3 regions of the Methylocystis rosea genome follow, and region 1 is predicted to be linked to each of the others. Evidence: riboswitches for the same ligand, from Rfam matches in the RefSeq annotation. Region 1 holds a riboswitch; each other region holds the start of a gene.
What was found. Region 1 has a riboswitch for fluoride ahead of EHO51_RS18385 (hypothetical protein). Riboswitches for the same ligand answer to the same signal wherever they lie in the genome.
Positions count from the first base shown of each region.

Region 2: it holds a riboswitch for fluoride, as region 1 does, so the genes downstream of both, EHO51_RS13620 (efflux transporter outer membrane subunit) here and EHO51_RS18385 (hypothetical protein) in region 1, are expected to answer to the same signal.
Region 3: it holds a riboswitch for fluoride, as region 1 does, so the genes downstream of both, EHO51_RS19950 (MFS transporter) here and EHO51_RS18385 (hypothetical protein) in region 1, are expected to answer to the same signal.

Region 1 covers NZ_CP034087.1:111,626-117,592, forward strand. The annotation lists gene EHO51_RS18370 (sulfite exporter TauE/SafE family protein) at 1-359, opposite strand, end outside; gene EHO51_RS18375 (EamA family transporter) at 367-804, opposite strand; gene EHO51_RS18380 (bile acid:sodium symporter) at 860-1,978, opposite strand; gene EHO51_RS18385 (hypothetical protein) at 2,044-2,457, opposite strand; fluoride riboswitch at 2,832-2,894, opposite strand; partial or broken gene EHO51_RS21000 (ISAs1 family transposase) at 3,055-4,124, shown strand; gene EHO51_RS18395 (response regulator transcription factor) at 4,549-5,214, shown strand; gene EHO51_RS18400 (ATP-binding protein) at 5,211-5,967, shown strand, end outside.
Region 2 covers NZ_CP034086.1:2,818,941-2,824,907, forward strand. The annotation lists gene EHO51_RS13605 (ABC transporter ATP-binding protein) at 1-174, opposite strand, end outside; gene EHO51_RS13610 (ABC transporter permease) at 183-1,331, opposite strand; gene dgcA (N-acetyl-D-Glu racemase DgcA) at 1,561-2,544, shown strand; fluoride riboswitch at 2,600-2,661, shown strand; gene EHO51_RS13620 (efflux transporter outer membrane subunit) at 2,830-4,362, shown strand; gene EHO51_RS13625 (HlyD family efflux transporter periplasmic adaptor subunit) at 4,402-5,592, shown strand; gene EHO51_RS13630 (plasma-membrane proton-efflux P-type ATPase) at 5,711-5,967, shown strand, end outside.
Region 3 covers NZ_CP034088.1:127,030-132,996, forward strand. The annotation lists partial or broken gene EHO51_RS19940 (TniB family NTP-binding protein) at 25-660, shown strand; partial or broken gene EHO51_RS19945 (transposase) at 707-1,051, opposite strand; gene EHO51_RS19950 (MFS transporter) at 1,105-2,670, opposite strand; fluoride riboswitch at 2,786-2,845, opposite strand; gene EHO51_RS21115 (encapsulin) at 3,390-3,674, shown strand; gene EHO51_RS19960 (DUF2945 domain-containing protein) at 3,758-3,967, shown strand; gene EHO51_RS19965 (DUF488 domain-containing protein) at 3,980-4,507, shown strand; gene EHO51_RS19970 (hypothetical protein) at 5,014-5,706, shown strand; gene EHO51_RS19975 (RNA polymerase sigma factor) at 5,927-5,967, shown strand, end outside.

The sequences.
Region 1 (5,967 bases):
AAGCCCAAGAGCCGGTGAATGAGCGCTGCGTCGATTTCAATGAATATCAGCGCGCCAAGGATGGCCGAAGGGAGGGCACCCGCCACGTAGACGCCGCACGCCAGCCAATCCGTCTCACGCCAGGAAAAGGCCGCGCGGGAGAGATTACCAAGGAGCGCCGCGACTGTGAGGATTGGGACTGTGGGAGATGCCCCGAAATAATAAACGCAAATGGGGATAAGAATGACGGCGCTGCCAAATCCGACCGTGCCGCCAACCGTGCCTGCCACCAACGCGATTGGGATCAGGACCAACCATGTCAGAAGGCTTTCCCTGAATACGATGCTTTGTCCGTGGTCGATGAGCCAATCGAAGTACATGGCCGATTCAGGCTTTATAGGCCACGAGCATCGCGCCGATCCCGATGAGGCCGACGCCGAGCCAGTTTCGGAAGGCTAGTCGCTCTCCCAGCAGCAGCGCCCCAAATATCGCGACCAGCACTACGCTCAACTTATCGATCGGCGCAACTTGGGATGCATTTCCGAATTTCAGTGCGCGAAAATAGCAAACCCAAGAAGCGCCAGTCGCAAGGCCGGATAGAACCAAGAACAAATAACTGCGGCCGGAAATTGAATCGAAGCGTTGCCACTGGCTTGTCGCGGCTAAAAAAGCGGCGAGCGCGCCAAGGATGACGACTGTGCGGATAAATGTGGCGAAGTCAGAATTGACGTTTTCAATTCCAATCTTCGCGAAGATCGCCGTGAGCGCGGCGAAGGCCGCCGATAAACACGCCCAGAGCTGCCAAGAACCCAGGAACTGGTTCATGCCCCAACCTCCCATTCGGCAGCTCTCGAGGCTGCGCCGACGCGCGTTGTCTTGCTCAAGATCCAGGAATCCTCAATCGCGACTGCGCTTGCTCGTCGCCGCCACCCCCGACGAGTAATCGAAAGCCAACGCGCTGCAGCCAAAAATCGACGAGCGACGCAAAAAGGTGCTGGACCAAATTGTAAAAAATGATCGGGAGCATGACTTGCGGATGATCCACCAACGCCAACGAGGCGAGAACAAGTCCAGCGCCATTATTGTTCATGCCGAGGGCGAACATGAGCGACGCCGTTTCCGACCGGTTAGCCCGAACCGCGCGCGAAAGCAGGAAGCCGCACCCGAACCCTGCTACGCAAAGCACGCTGACGATGACAATGACGGCGAACAGGAAATCGGGATCTGGCAGTGAGACCACTTTCGGCAAAACGAGCGTGGCATTTGAATAGTTTAGAAGGACCAGGATGAGGAAATTCGACAGCTTCACATAAGGCGTCACCTGGACGAATAACCGCTCGTTCATCAGTTGACGCGACACAATTCCCAGTAGCGACGGGAGTATTACCCATGCTCCGAGAAACGTCGCCGCCTCTCCCGACGCCAGCTCGTGCAGATCCTCGGAATAGTCCCCGCTGGTCAAGAAGCCCACGGCGTGAAGAATGAGAGGCGTGGTCAACGGACTCAGCAGGGTGGTGAGCAACACCAGTCCCAGGCTCAGAACGAGACTGCCGCTCGCATTCTGCGCCCATGCCGTCGACGCTCCGGCAATCGGCATCGCAGCGACGAGAGCCAAGCCGACGAGTAGTTGCTGTACCTCGTCCTGGTTGTGCCAGAGCCTCATTGTCAGGCTGACCATGACAATCATGGTCAAAGGCGCGGCGAGGTTGCCGAACAGGCCGGCAATCATCATGAATGCTTTGCGAGGGGCGCTGCGAAGCTCATTGAGGGAGACACCCAGACCGGCATTGAATACGAGCATCGCCAACATCAGCGGCGGCAGACTGATACTAATTTTACCTGGCGGCGCTATTAGAAGCGCGACATCAACCTCACGTATCCAAAGCCCGAACGCCGGCAGAAACGCTGCCGCTATATAAGAAGCGACGATCGCCCAAATGAAATATTTGTGGATGACATGGACCAAATGAATGACCACGATGCTCCCCTGCACTTTCATTTGGCGATCTCTCATAGAAGCCGCTGGCGGAATCAATATCCTCGGGCTTGCGATCGCCCTTTCGTTCATCCCGCCGATTTCCGAGTTCGATTACTTGGCTGGAACTCTCGCTGAGGTGCTTCGAGCGTTCGATGCGACTTGCTCAACCCTGTCTCTCTGTTATTCGCGATCCATCTCTTGACATCGGACGTATTGCCATTCGTGAGTTTGAACCAGTTGCCCACGTGCATGCGCCCTCCGCCTGCGTTGCGCCAATGCTCGGTAACGATAAGGAGCTCCCACTTCCTTCGCGCGTCGCCAAGCGAGCACACCCGCATGACCTCCACGTCAAAGCTGTAGAACTCGCCACGATAGCCGTAACGCTCCGCCGTGCATTCCGCACCGTTCTTCTCCCAGCGAAGCGGACCAATGCCGGCAATCGGGCGATCGACAATAAACTCGATTTCGCTGATAACCTTTGATCGAGAGAGCCGCAGCATAGCCGTGCCTCGCTTTCAGCGCGAGTTTCGCCCGAGAACAGGTCGCAACGATCGGTTCTGCACTGCATGCGAAAGAAAAGATGGCATCAATGATCGAGACGACTAGATGCGCTAGTCGCCAAGGCGACCAGAAAACCAAAGCGCGACAAGGTCGACGATCGTAATGCTTCTTAACTCTTTCTCGGACACCTTTGGAAAGGTAAAAAACGTTGCTCGCTACAACAGCCAAAGAGGGAGACCGAAAGCGCCAGCCAGTAACGCGGTCGATTACGAGCGCCGTCGTGCGCGGATATTTTCGAAGGCGCGCTTTGCAGCAGATTCGAGTTGGTAAACTGAGAAATAATGGCTGGTTCAACGCAGACTCCTAACGTGCAAGCGCAGTAGGAGTCATCAGCCCCGAGGGCGGTTATAAGGCGAACTCCATCGCCCAAAAGTATTATTCAAATCCAGACAGGTCTTGTCAACTGACGGTACCCCCAGGTGTCGACACTGACGGTACCCCCAGGGCAGAGTCCTACATCGTTAAGGATTGGTTAAACATAAAGGATTGGAAGGGCGCTGGAGGATCGCGCCATGACGAAGGGTTTTTTGGATCACATGCGGGTTGTTCCGGATCATCGCGTTCCCGGCTTGGCGACCTATCCTTTGGACGAGATTTTGCTGCCGACGCTGGTCGGGGTTGTTTGCGGCGCGGACGACTTCGAGGGCTTCGGGGAAGTTGCGACGGGCGCCTTGGACTGGCTGCGGGGGTTTTTGCCGTTTACGGACGGCGTCGCGACGGCGCAGACCTTGCGCAAGGTGTTTCGTCTGCTTGATCCGCAAGCGCTGGAGCGGGGGTTTTCGGCCTGGGCGGCGTCGATCCGCCCCGCCGCCCGCGAGGTCGTGGCCGTGGACGGCAATACGTTGCGCGGCTCGCGGCAGTCCGACGGAACGGGCACGCTGTATCTCGTATCGGCCACGCCACGACGGCCGAGCTGGTGCTGGCGCAACGCGCCGTCGACGGCAAATCCAACGAGATCACGGCGATCCCGGAACTCCTCGACATGCTCGCGCTCGAAGGAGCGATCGTTTCCATCGACGCGATGGGGACGCAAAAGGCGATCGTGGCGCGCATCGTCGACAGCCGGGCGGACTATGTGCTCGCCCTCAAGGGCCATCAGACGAGCCTTCACGACGACGCCGAGCTTTTTTTTGCCGATTCCGCATGCGCCGCGACCTGCCAGAGCGAAACTGAGACCGACACGGACCATGGCCGGATCGAAGAGCGCCTCTACCGCGCCGCCGCCTGGCTGGCCGAGCGTCACCCGGAGTGGAAGGGTCTACGCGCTCTCACCGCGATCACTGCAAGGCGCATCGACAAAAAATCCGGCGCGGAGAGCCTCGAGACAAGGCTCTACATCACTTCGCTCGAACCCGATCCAAGAGCCATCTTTGCTGCCGTGCGCGCGCATTGGCGGATCGAAAACAATCTCCATTGGACCATGGACGTAATCTTCGACGAGGATCGCTGCCGAACCCGCAAGGACATGTCGCCCCGAAACCTCGCCGCCATCCGCCACGCCGCCTTCAACATCCTCAAGGCCGACAAAACCAAAGGCTCCCTACCCAGAAAACGCCTCAGAGCCTGCGTCGACCCATGCTTCCGGACCAACCTCTTCGTAGCTTAACGATTTAGGATTTCCCCCTAACGGTACCCCGATCACGGAAGCAATGACCAACAAAAGGTATCCGCCGATCCGATCCCGTCATGAGAGTAGTGTGCGCTCCGGCGACCACGCGAGTTGAAGGTGCTGTTGCCTCCTTCTGTCGCTGCTTTGTTGTAGGACCCTAAGCCCCGGCTAAGAATCGTGTAGTACCAGCCGCGTCCTTGGACAAGGGCGGGGGACCGAAATGAATAAAATAGCTCCGATTCATGTTGCTTTTTGGCTTATGAAAATCAGGGCGACTCTTGGGAAGATAGTTCCCGCCTTGGTTGCGAAGCGCACCCGAACCGCATCGAGTTTCTGGCGAGAATTTGCTTCCGAGGCCTCTTCTTTGCTAATTCGAACGGGTACGAAAGCGCATCCGGCTAAAGCTTGATGGGTTCTTTCATTGCGCCTCCTTCTAATCGAAGACGACTCAATGATCGGCGAAAGCCTGACCCGTGGCCTTCGCTTGCAGGGCTTGTCCGTGGATTGGGTGAAAACGGGCCCTGATGGCGAAGTAGCCATGGCGGATGGCGATTATGCGATGGTGCTCTTGGACTTAGGCCTCCCCGGAAAAAGTGGGTTTGAGGTATTGCGGACGAGACGAGAAAGCGGTGACCAGACGCCAATTATCATAATCACCGCTCGGGACGCCCTAGAAGATCGAATCAAGGGGCTAGATCTCGGGGCGGATGATTACGTGATAAAGCCGTTTGAGCTTCGTGAATTAATCGCCAGAATGCGGGCCGTGCAACGACGGCGAAGCGGATCCGCGCAATCGATGCTAACTGCGGGGGAAATTTGCCTTGATATGGCGACGCATGAAGTCAGCTATCGCGGGCGACGCGCTGTACTGCCTGCTCGCGAATTCGCGCTCATGTCGGCGCTGATGGAGCGGCCCGGCGCCATCCTGTCACGTCATCAGCTTGAAGATCGGCTCTACGGTTGGGGCGAAGAGGTTCAAAGCAACGCCGTCGATGTTTTAATACATTCGATTCGGAAGAAGTTCGACAAGGACATCATCTTTAACGTCCGCGGAGCGGGGTGGATAATCCGCAAGGGCGCCCAATGACTTCTCTCAAGAAAACGATTCTCGTTTGGACAGCCTTCACCCTTCTTGCTATCGGAGCAATTGACGCTGCAGTTTCTTACTGGCGGGCCAGTAAAGAAGCAGATGATTTCCTAGATGGGCAATTGCGCCAAATTGCCTTGAACATCGGCGACCTTCCGGCAGAAGCGGTGAATGCCCCACATACGCAGATAGAGCCAGAAGACGACCTCTTGATTGAGGTGCGAAAAAAAAATGGCGACATTGTGCGGTCGCCTGGAGATTCCATAGAGTTACCGATTTCTGACGTCTCCGGCTTTTCTGTGATAACGGCCGGAGGCATAGATTGGCGAGCCTATACCCTGCACGGTCGGAAGCGCGCTGTCGTTGTCGCTCAGCAACTCATAGTCAGGCGAGAACTTGCGGAGCGCGCCGCAATTGGAGTCGCGGCGCCAATCGCCGTCACTATTCCGATGGCCTGGATCATAGTCAGCTGGGCGATGGCCCGTGTGTTCGATAGGCTTTCCGAAATCGGGCGTTCAATCCAAGCCAGAGGCCCGGATCGGTTGGATCCGATTCCGGTGTCCGACGTGCCTTCTGAGGTGCTGCCTCTGATCGACGGGATGAATGAATTGCTCGCGCGCCTTACAAAGGCGCTTGATCAGCAGCAACAATTTGTATCCGACGCGGCGCACCATCTTCGCACGCCGCTTTCGGCCTTGTATATTCAGTTAGAAAACCTTCGAATGATATTGGATCCTAGCGGAAGTGGGCGCG
Region 2 (5,967 bases), on a different replicon from region 1:
CGATTTTCCCTGCCCAGATCCTCCGACGAAGCCGAGCACCTCGCCGCGGTAGACGTCGAGGCTGAGCCCTTTCATGATGGTTTTGTCGCCAAAGCCGACCACGAGATCGCGCACGCTGATAATGACGTCGCGATTCGGGCGCGGTTGAGCGGCGTGAGCCGAGGCGTTGGTCATCGCCGCGCTCAATAGTCGATCGCCGCAAAGAATACGGCGAACACCCCATCCATCACAATGACCATGAAGATTGATTTCACGACCGAGGACGTGACCTGCCGGCCGAGCGATTCAGCGGAGCCCTGCGTCGCGAGCCCGTCCATCGATGCGATGAGGCCAATCACCAGCGCCATGAAGGGCGCCTTGATGATGCCGACGAGAAACGTATGCAGCGCGATCGCCTCTTTGAGCAATGACGCGAACGCCGCGGGGCTGATCCCCCCATACCACCAGGCCACGAGCATGCCGCCAAAGAGCGCCGCCATGTCGGCGACGAAGGTCAAAATCGGCAGGGAAATCACCAGACCGAGCACGCGCGGCGCGATCAGCACCTCGAAGGGCGAAAGTCCCATCACCAGCAGCGCGTCGACCTCCTCGCGCATTTTCATCGAGCCGAGTTCGGCGGTGATCGCCGAGCCTGAACGGCCGGCGATCATGATCGAGGTGAGCAGCACGCCGAGTTCGCGCAAGACAAGAATGCCGATCAGGCTGACCGTGTAGCTGGACGCGCCGAATTTGAGCAATTGAAAGATGCCCTGTTGCGCGACGATGCCGCCGACCAGAATGTTGATCAACACGATGATCGGGACGCTGCGAAAGCCGACCAGCTCGATTTGCGCGACGAGCGACGTGAGCCTGAACCGCCGCGGATTGGCGGCCACATACATCATCGAGGAGACGAATTCGCCGAGAAAGCCGACGCCGCGGTAAAATTCGCGAAGCGCGTCCACGACGGATTCGCCAAAATCTGCAAGCAGAACGAAGATGACATTGGATCGCGGCCGCGATGGCGCAGCGAAGTCGCGGTAACGCGTTTCTTCGAGCAGGGTCGAATATTCAGGCCGCACATGTTCGAGCGTGACAGCGACGTCGCGGCGCGCGAGATCATGCCGCGCGCGATTGATCAGCCAGGCGCCGGCCGTATCGAGTTGCGAGACTTGCGAAAGATCTATCGAGACCATGCGGTCGAGGCGGGCCTCCTCGACGATTCGACGCCCCTCCTCCTCCAGGCGCTGAGAGGCGACGAGCGTCCAGTCGCCCGAAAGCGCAAGGCGCGCGCCCTCCGCCGCGGATTGGCGCGCGACTTTGGGCGGACGCTGCATCGCCGCGACGGTCATCGGGCTTCGCTCCGCGCTGGAGACAGTAATCGGCTCATTGATGGCGTCATCCTATCCGACGATTGTGGCGCGCCGCTGACGCGGGCCGGCGCGCCGCCGCTTGTAGCCGCCTCTTCCAAAGCAGCCTCTTGCAAAAACGTCATAACTTCGTGAATTGACGTCAGCAAGCGCGTCGGCGCACATCGCAAACGCCAACCACAGACGCGCGACGCGGGCGCCGGAGAGCGATTTGAAGCGAAAACTATCTGTAGCCATACAGAGTTACCCGATCGCCGGCAGCTTCGTGATTTCAAGGGGCGCCAAGACCGAAGCCGTCGTCGTGACCGCAACCTTGGTTCAAGGCGGCGGCGTCGGGCGGGGCGAATGCGTGCCCTACGCCCGTTATGGCGAAAGCGCCGAAAGCGTTGTCGCCATAATTGAAGGCGCGCGCGACGCTCTTGAAGCTGGCGCCGATCGCGCCGCCCTGCAGCGCCTGCTGCCGCCGGGGGCGGCGCGCAACGCGCTCGATTGCGCCCTCTGGGACCTTGAAGCCAAGCTTTCAGGCGTTCCAGCCCATATCTCGGCAGGTTTCGAGGCGCTCTCGCCGCTTGTGACGGCATTCACGATCTCGGTCGGCGCGCCCGATCAGATGCGCGCTGCGGCGGAAAGGGCGGCCGGTCGGCCGCTCTTGAAAATCAAACTCGCCGGCGAAGGCGACGAAGCGCGCCTCGCCGCGGTGCGCGCAGGCGCCCCCAACTCAGCCCTCATCGTCGACGCCAATGAATCATGGGCGGCGGAAACCCTTCCCCGTCAGCTCGCCGCCTGCGCCGATTACGGCGTCTCGCTTGTTGAGCAGCCTCTGCCGGCGGGCAGGGACGACATTCTCGCGACCATGCCCCGACCGGTGCCGATCTGCGCCGACGAAAGCGTGCATGACCGCGCCTCGCTCGCGCCGCTCAAGGGCCGCTACGACGCGGTCAACATCAAGCTCGACAAAACTGGCGGCCTCACCGAAGCGCTGGCGCTGGCGCGCGCGGCGCAGGAGATGGGCTTTTCCATCATGGCGGGCTGCATGGTGGGAACGTCGCTCGCGATGGCGCCGGCTGTCCTGGTGGGGCAGATCGCCTCCTTCGTCGACCTCGACGGGCCTCTGCTTCTGGCCCGCGACCGCATTCCTGGGCTGTGCTACGAAGGATCGACTCTCATGCCGCCGGCGCGGGAGCTCTGGGGATAGCCCGCGAGGTCGCCCTCTGGACTTATTGACCGGTAGCTAAGTCGTAAACTAAGTTTTAACGGATGGGGATGGGGTTCCCCCGATAACCGCCGAAAGGCTGATGACTCCTGCGAACTCGCCGCCGCGTTCTTAAGATCGTCGGCGCAGGGTAGGAGTGTCCTGTTGCTTAGAGAACCCGCACCCCGTCGTGCGCCTCGCCGCCGTTGCCGCCTGCGCCCTGGCCGCAGCGCAGCCACGGCCGCCTCGGGCATCGGCGTGATTCGGCTCGGGACACGGCGGCGATGGATGTGCTGCGGAGCCCCAATCGCGCTTTTTCTCGCCGGCTGCGCGCCCACGACGCCCGTAGAGCGCGCCCAATTTCTCGGCGCGCCGGCCATGGAGCGCACGCTGGCCAGATCCGGGCTGAACGCCGCCGCGGGCGAAACGGCCTGGCCACGCGAGAAATGGTGGCGCGCTTTCCGCAGCGCGGAGCTTGACGGCGTCATCGACAAGGCGCTGCGCGACAATCAAAGCCTCAAGAAAGCGGAAGACACTCTCCGCGGCGCGGACGCCATCGTACAGGTCGTCGGCGCGAGGCTCCTGCCGGAAGTCCAGGCGACCTTCGGCATGCGGCAATCCCGCAATCCGCTGCATGGCGTCGTAGCCTCCTACAATCCGGCGCAGGGCGGATTGCAGAAGACCATGGCCTTCATTAATCCGCTTGCGCTGACCTGGGAGCTGGACTTCTGGCAGAAAAACCGGGCTCTGCTCGACTCGGCGATCGGCGAGTCGGCGGCGCAGGAGGCCGAATTGGAGCAGGCGCGCCTGCTGCTGACCGCCTCGGTCGCGCGCGCCTATCTGCGCGGCTACGCGGCGGCGCGCCAGCTCGAGGTCGCGAGAGCTTTGACGCGTCTGCGCCGCGATTTGGTTGCGCTTGCTGAAACCCGCTATCGCACCGGACTCGACTCCTTGGACGGGGTGCAGATCGCCCGCGCCGAATTCGAAAACGCCGTCCGGCGCGAAGCGGCGGCGCAGGCGCTGGTGACGCTGCAGAAGGATGCGCTCGCTCGGCTCATGGGCGAAGGACCCGACGCCGCGCGCGACCTTTACGCCGGCCGGAACGCGCCAGCGCCGGCGTCGCCGCCGCTGCCGCGAAGCCTGCCGCTTGAACTGCTCGCGCACCGCCCCGATCTCGCCGCCGCGCTGCGCCGCGCAGAGGCGGCGGCGGCCCGGGTTCACGTCGCCAAAACGATGTTTCTTCCCTCGATCGATCTTGCGATCGCCGGCGGCTTCGAAGGCTCGGTGACCTCGACGAAGATCAGCAAACTCGCGGGCTATCTCTTCACGCCCTCGGCGATCGGCTACGCGGTCTCGCCCGGACTACGCCTGCCGCTTTTTCAGGGCGGCCGCCTCAGCGGAAATCTGGAGTTTCAGCGCGCCGATTATGATCAGGCGGTCGACTCATATAATGAGACGCTGCTGCAAGCGGCGCAGCAGGTCGCCGACGCCATCGCCAATCTCAAGCGCGCGCGCGCCGAATATGAGGCGCAGAGCCGCTACCTGCGCGCTGCGCGCGCCCAGTATGACCTTGCGCAATCGCGGCTGCGCGACGGCATGAAGGATCGCCGCGAAACCGTCGCCGAGCGCGTTGATCTTCTTGAGTCCGGCTTCGCGCAGCGCGCGCTTGAAGGCGACAGGCTGATCGCCGCCGTCGACTTGTATCAGGCGCTGGGCGGCGGCTATGCCGATGGTCCGCCGCTGGCCGCGCCGAAGCCGGCGCCCGAAACCGACCCTTTGACGCCGGCCGTCGAGACGATCCAGTCCCTTGGCGGCGGCTGAACGCGCCACGCCTTTATCAGAAGAACGCGAACCCCATCGATGGCGCTGTCCCGCAAAAGCATCCGCTTCCGCAGAGAATTTCTGCTCAAGATCGTCATTGCGGCGATACTTGTCGGCGCGCTGATCGCTTTCTCGCGATGGTATTTTTACGACCGCGACTGGGTGACCACGGACAACGCCTTCATTACCGGCAACATCATCCCGGTTCAGGCGGACGCGACGGGAGTCGTGGCCGCCGTGCTCGCTGAAGAAACCCAGCTCGTCAAGAAAGGCGACGTGCTCGTTCGCCTCGACGGCCAACGCGCAAGAGCGGCGCTCGCGCAGGCGGAGGCCGAACTCGGCCGCGCGGTTCGCGCCGTCGGCGCGCTTTACGCGCAGCGCCGCCAAGTCTGCCAGAAGGTCATTTCCCGCGCCGCGCTTCGCGACAGAACGCGCCACGATCTCGCAAGATACCGCGAGGCGACGCTGAGCGGCGCCGCTTCGCGACAGGTGCTGCAGAATACCGAGGACCAGCTCGCCGCGCTGGAAGCCGATCTGCGAGAAGCACAGGCGGAGTACCAGTCGGTCGAGGCGCGCGTCGTGGGCGTGACGCGGATGAACCATCCCGACATCGAGGCCGCCAAGGCGCGATACAATGACGCTTACGTCGAGTTCGTGCGCCAGAACATCCGGGCGCCGGCGACCGGCTATGTCGCCAAGCGCAGCGTTCAGGTCGGCAAGCGGGTGCGCCCCGGCGACGCCATTCTCAATATCGTGCCGCTCGACCATCTCTGGGTCGAAGCGAATTTGTGGGAAAACAGGATGTCTCGGGTTCGTCCCGGGCAGGCGGCGATCATCAAGGTCGATCTCTATGGATCGGAGCAGATCTACCATGGCGAAGTCGCGGGACTTGTTCCGGGCTCCGGCGCCGTCTTTGCGGCTCTGCCCCCCGATAACGCGACCGGCAACTTCATCCGAATCGTCCAGCGCGTGCCGGTGCGCATCGCTCTACGGGCGGACGAACTCGAGAAACAGCCCTTGCGTCCAGGCCTGTCGACGGTCGCCTCGATTAATGTGTCCGGCCCGCTGCAATCGCCCAATCACTCGATCGTCAAGACGACGACGAATGAATATCTGACCGACGTCTATGACAAGGATCTCGCAGATGCGAAGGCGCGCGCCGACAAGATCGTCAAAGACAACGCCATAGGCGCGTCGAACGACGGCGCCGCCTGCACAGCCGCCGAATAGGCTGTGCACGGTTAATTTAGACTCGCGCTTGCCTTTTTGAGCGAATCTATTGGCGCGACTCGGATCACGCCGTAAGATTCGGTTCGGATATTTTTTCTATGTGATGGGGAGAGCAAGCATGCCGGACGTCAGCGCGAAACCGCCGGCGGGCCAATCTTCGCCAGCGCTTTCCCTCGATCCGGCGCAGATCAAAATCTCGCAGCGACTTGAGACGCTGAAGACGACAGAGAGCGGTCTCACTGCCGCCGAAGCGGCGCGGCGGCTCGCGGAATACGGCCCAAACGCGCTAGAGGACAAGACGGAAAGCAAGTGGCGCCGTCTGCTGAACTATTTCTGGGGGCCGCTGCCATTCCTCATCGAAGCCGCGGCCGTCAT
Region 3 (5,967 bases), on a different replicon from region 1:
CGACGCTGCAGATCGAGCGTGGCGCGTTATGCCGACTATCCGCGGGCCAAACAGGCCCTCGACCGTTTGGGGCTCCTGCTCGACCATCCTCGGGGAAGGAGGAGGCCTTCCGTTGCGATTTATGGCGACAGCGGCATGGGCAAAACCATGATCATGAAGCGATTCCGTGATGAACACCCGCCGGGCTTCAATGCGGTCACGGGAGCGCTCCGAACGCCTGCGCTCGCGATGGAGATGACCAGTCGACCTGGAGAACGCCGCTTCTATGCTGAACTGCTCACGCTTCTTGGCGGGCCGCAGCGTCCGCGCGCAGACATTGCGCAGATGGTGCAGTCCGCATTGCGGATCTCGGTGTTCAAGTTCTTGTTATCGACGAAGTCCACAATATTCTCGCCGGTTCCTATCGCGAACAGAGAGTCGTGCTGAACACCCTTCGATTCTTGAGCAATCGCCTTCAAATCTCGCTTGTTTGCTTTGGCGTCAACGAAGCGCGCGAAGCCATCAGCGGTGACGTTCAACTTGCCCGCCGGTTTGAACAGTTCACGCTGAACCGTTGGGCGGCGGATGAAATTTGAATCGCTCGTCGCGTCCACTCTGCGTAACACGCCGCTACGTAATCCTTCCGTGCTCAGCACGAAATCATTGCGTTGGATGCTGCAGCAACGGGCGCGAACTGGCGCATTCTTACAATTAAGCGCAGCGTGACAGACGGGCTCGCATCGCGGTCAGCGCGTTCCCGGTCGATCATCAGCGCCACGTCGTGGATGGTCTCGAACAGAAAACGGCGCATGAAGCGGCGAAACCACCAGTAGATGGTTTGCCAGGGCGGAAAATCCTTGGGCAGCATGCGCCAGCCGCAGCCGGCGCGGGCGATGTAGCGGATGGCGTTCAAAACCTCGCGTGGGTCGACCGAAGGCTTGCGCCCTCTGCGCGCAGGTGAGGGAAGGAACGGCTCAACGCGCTCCCACTCCTCATCGGTCTAATCCGTCGGGTAACGTTTGGTTTTCTTCTCAATGGCGGCCATCTTGGCGCGATTCGCTCGGGTCCACATCCCTAGCTTGAATCACGCCCCTATCTCCGTCGCAACCATTCTCAAACGGTCTCTCAGGGCTGCTCCATCAGTTCCTCGGCGGAAAGCCGTGCGAGCGATTGTTTGCGCTTCTTGGACGCGTAGCTTGGATAGGCGAGCCAGACGACTCCCGAGAGCAGGATGAACGCCATTGCGCCGAACAGAAAGACGTCGTTGAGCGCGAGGATCGACGCCTGCTGTCGAATGAGCTGCGCCGCGCGGCTCTGCGCGGCGGTGGGCGACATGCCCATCGCCTGCATGCGATCCAGGAAAGTGGCGAGCAGGTCGAGCGAGGCGAAGCGCCGTCCGCCGAAATGATCGGCGAGATCGAGCTGATGGAACGGCGTTCGGCGGAAGAAGAGAACGCCGAGCAGCGAGATGCCCAGGGCGCCGGCCACGGTGCGCAGCATCGCGAGCTCTTCCGCCGCGCGGATCAGTCGTTCGCCGACGAGCCCGGTCATGGCGAGGGTCGCGAGCGGCGCAAAGAACATCGCGAGCGAGAAGCCGAAAAAGAACATCGGCGTCTTGACGTCATCGAAATAGGCGTTCTTGTCGTATTGTCCGAGCCAGACAAAGGTCACTGCGAGACCGATGAAGTTGAGGAACACGATCAGTCGCGCGTCGACGTTCCTCGTGATTTCATGCACGACGGCCGCGGCCGCCATCGCCAGAAAAATCATGATCAGATAGACCATGCCGGCGAGCGAGGACGTGTAGCCGAGCAGCACCTGCAATTGCACGATGAACACCGAGAGCAGGCCCTGAATCACCAGGAAGCCGACGATCGAGCAGAAAGTCGCGATGGCGAAGTTGCGATGCAGAAACAGACGCAGGTCTAGCGCGGGCCGTCGTTCGCCGAACTCCCAAAAGATGAACATCGGCAGCGCCAGCAGCACGACGAGCAGCAGCCATCCGAGGAGAGGCTCCGCGAACCAGTCGAAATCATTGCCCATGTTGAGAATCGTCTGCACGCCGAGCAGCACCGCGGCGAGCAGAATGAAGCCGATCGTATCGAAGCGCGTCATGCGGCGCTGAAAGCCGCGCCGGTAGAACAGCGCGGCAATGATCGCCGCGACGGGCATCACGACCAAGACGTTGGAATAAAATAGCCAGCGCCAGTCGAAATATTCGGCCCAGAAGCCGCCCATGAATACGCCGATGGTGAAGGGCGCCATGCTCATGACGCCCCAGAAGCCGACGCCGAGCGTGCGCTGGTGATCCGGATATTGCGCAAGCGTCACGGATTGGGCGAGCGGAAGGGCGACGCCGCCGGCAAGGCCGAGGAGAAATCGCATCGGCGCGAAAAACCAGATGGTTTCGCTCGCCGCGCACATCAGCGAGAAGATGGCGTAGAACATGAGCGCGCCGATCAGCACGCGATAGTCGCCGAAGCGCCCGGAGAACCACCGCGACAGTGGCAGGCCGAGCGCGATTCCCACCATGTGGTCGGTGGTCGCCCAGGTGCCGAAGCTCGGCGTCACGCCCTGCAGACTGCCGGCGGCATAGGGCGCGAGCACCGTGTAGCCCGGAACGTTCGAGAGCATGACGACATTCGCCGCCCCCGCCGCGCCATTCAGCAGCAGGAATCGCCAGCCTATCATTCGGGCCGGCCTATCCATGATCGCCACCCTCGCTCCGTTCTATAATCGCTACTGGGCGGTATTACGCGACATCATCCGCGGTTGTCGACTAGAGCAACGACGGACTCCGACACAATGTAGAGCAGGGGTCATCAGCCGCAGGCGGTTGAGCGCGAACTCGATCGCCGGGACAAGGATAACTGAATCGGACCTAAGCCTGTCAATGGTGAAAGTAGCAGGAAGAACATCAGACAGGACGCCATCCTTGGGTGAAAGACAGAAAATTGCTCACCGATCACGCAAGCTGCATCTTTGCCGTCTTCATCGGCTAATTGCGTGCCCGTTGTTGGATTCAAAATTGGCGGGTTGATACAAAGGCTTGGCAAAATGGTAACGTGGCTGTTTGCTATCAGTATCAGCCTCAGCATGGCAATTTCCGTAGCGTGAACCTGTCCCATTCAGCAGTCATCTTCGTCCCCGCCGTCGTCATCTGCTGTTTCTTGGTCGGCAAGTCGTTCTGGATCGTATTCCAGACGGTCTGACGCGGCAATCGATCGACGACGTGGAGCGCGGCGCAATGGATTCAGATTGGGTGCCCGGGAAATCCCCTTTGCAAAGGATCGCGCTGTGTCCGATGGGTGCGCTGCGGCAGGCATTCACCATTCGCGAGGCCAGCAGCAATCAGGGCGTTGTGCTGCCTTCCAACGTCCGGGTTACCCAAGCGCCTCGCTCAGCCAGTTGTGCGACATGGTCCGTACGCGCTCATGCTCGGGCTAGACACCTACACCGCCGCGAGTGGTGGAAGCGTCCAGGGCTATCCGGTTTTTCACCATCTTGAGCGTGTGGTGGACGGAGGGATCATCTGGGCGCCCGCCATTGAAGGCGGCGTCGTGCGCACGACCTGCAGCGGTGACTTCGAGTTAGATATCGGTCGGGACATATCCGTTGGTTACACGAGCTATTCCAGCACGGCCGTCGAACTGAATTTTCTGGAGACCTTCACCTTCCGGCTGCCGACGACCTAGGCTTCCGTGGTGCTGGCGCCGGGCATAGACTTCGGATCCATCTGTTTGGGAGAAGCGCTTCTTGGAACCGGGAGGACGCGGCGATGGCAAGGAAGTTTAAGATCGGCGATCATGTGAGCTGGAACTCCGAGGCCGGACGCGTGTCGGGGACTATCATCGCCATTCACATTAGAGATTTCGATTATAAAGGCCACACGCATCACGCGTCGAAAGACGATCCCCAGTACGAAATCAAAAGCGACAAGACAGATCACATCGCAGCGCATAAGGGCGGCGCGCTCGACTATGCATAACGAAGGCCGCGCGTGAAGCTTCCGTTTTTCACCATCGGCCATTCCAACCGAACCCTCGAGGCTTTCATCGGTCTACTGCGCGAAGCCGATATCGCTCTTGTCGCGGACATCAGAACGATTCCGAAGTCACGAACCAATCCACAGTTCGACAAGAACACGCTTCCCGGCGCCTTGGCGGCCGTCGCCATCTCTTATGAACATATGGCTGCCCTCGGTGGCCTTCGTGGAAGGTCACGCGGCATATCTCCGACTGTCAACGCCTTCTGGACGAACGAGAGTTTCCACAACTACGCCGATTATGCGCTTACTGCACAGTTTCAGGCAGGCCTCCAACACCTCTTGGACAGAGGACGCAAGCGGCGCTGTACCATCATGTGTTCGGAAGCCGTATGGTGGCGATGCCACCGCCGCATCGTCGCCGATTATCTTATCGCCAGCGGGGAGACCGTTTTCCACATTATGGGGGAAGGTCGTCTGGAGCCGGCCCATCTCACTCCAGGCGCGGTCATTCAACCTGACGGCGCCGTGATCTATCCGTAGTCCGCCGCTCGCAGCATTGGCAGCGCTTCGACGCCAGAGCTTCGAGCAACGCCTCGATGCTCGCGCCCAAGCGAACAAACCCGGCCACACGCCTAAAGCTAAAAATATTTCTGCATCGGGAACGCAGCACGGAATGGTCGCATCTAATATACAGGGCGCAAGTGCGGAGAAAAACTGAGCGGCAGCTACCGCTCTGCACAGAAATATCGTACCGTCGGGAACCCCCGTAAAATCACGCTGGTGCGATAGCGGAGGCGCTATGAGTTTTAGCGCCTCCGCAGCCCGTTTACGAAGTAATGAGAGCCTATCCAGCGCTTGTGTTGTCGCAGGATGTTTTAGAGCTGACCGTACTCTGCCGCTCGACGTGCTCGGAAGCTTTCTCTTTTCCCCCAAAAAAATCTCGTGCAACGGGAACGCAGCGCGAAAGGGTCGCATCGAATATACGGGGCCGCATCGAGTCGATCACACCGGCCGCTACGCAAACTGATCGACCAAGGAGAACCGTCATGACACGCGTGCAGATGTTCCACCGGGCCGTTAATCGCCGCCTCGCCCTTGCGGGCTTCGCCGCCGCACTTATGGCTACTCCCGTTTTCCGCCCGACCGCCGCCTATTCCGTTAACACCTCGCACACCGAAGCCGCGCAGATCATTCGCAGCCCGAGCGGACTCGCGCTCAATAATGCGATGCGTGAATTGTGGGCTCAGCATATGGAATGGACCTATGCGGCAGTCACGGCCTTGGCCAACGGCTCGCCATCTTTCGACGCCACCGCAGCGCGGCTGATGCAGAACCAGGCCGATATCGGCGACGCTATCAAGCCCTTCTATGGCGATGCAGCTGGTAACGCGCTCACCAAGCTGCTTCAGGAGCATATCGGCGCAGCCGTCGAGGTCGTGAAAGCCGCCAAGGCCGGCGACAAGCCGGCCACCGACAAGGCCGTCGCAGCCGCCTACGCAAACGCGCAGGAAATTGCCGATTTTCTCGCCAAGGCGAACAAGAACTGGCCGCAAACCACGGTACGCGACATGCTCAAGGGGCATATCGACACAACTGTGGTCTACGCCACGGGGCTTTTGCAGGGCAAATATGCCGACGGCATCGCCGAATATGGAAAGGCCGAAGCTCATATGATGATGCTGGCCGATGCCCTGACCAACGGTTTGATCGCCGCCTTCCCAACGAAGTTCGAGAATTAGTCGGACAACGCCAAGGGCGACGACGGAACGGCGCCCCGCCATTGCCCGTACGCCCGGAAAGGAGCCGTGATACTCATCGACGCGTTGATCGCTTTCGCGATGGTCGCGGGCATGATGGAATTGCTGCGCGATCCGGAAGACGCGGCGCGCGCGATCCCTATAGCGGCAGCGCCGGCAAAGGCACGCCGGTAGCCTACCTGTTCAATGAATGGAGGCGAAAATGCAATCACTTCAGCGTCAGGCGGCAAATAGCTTCTCGAA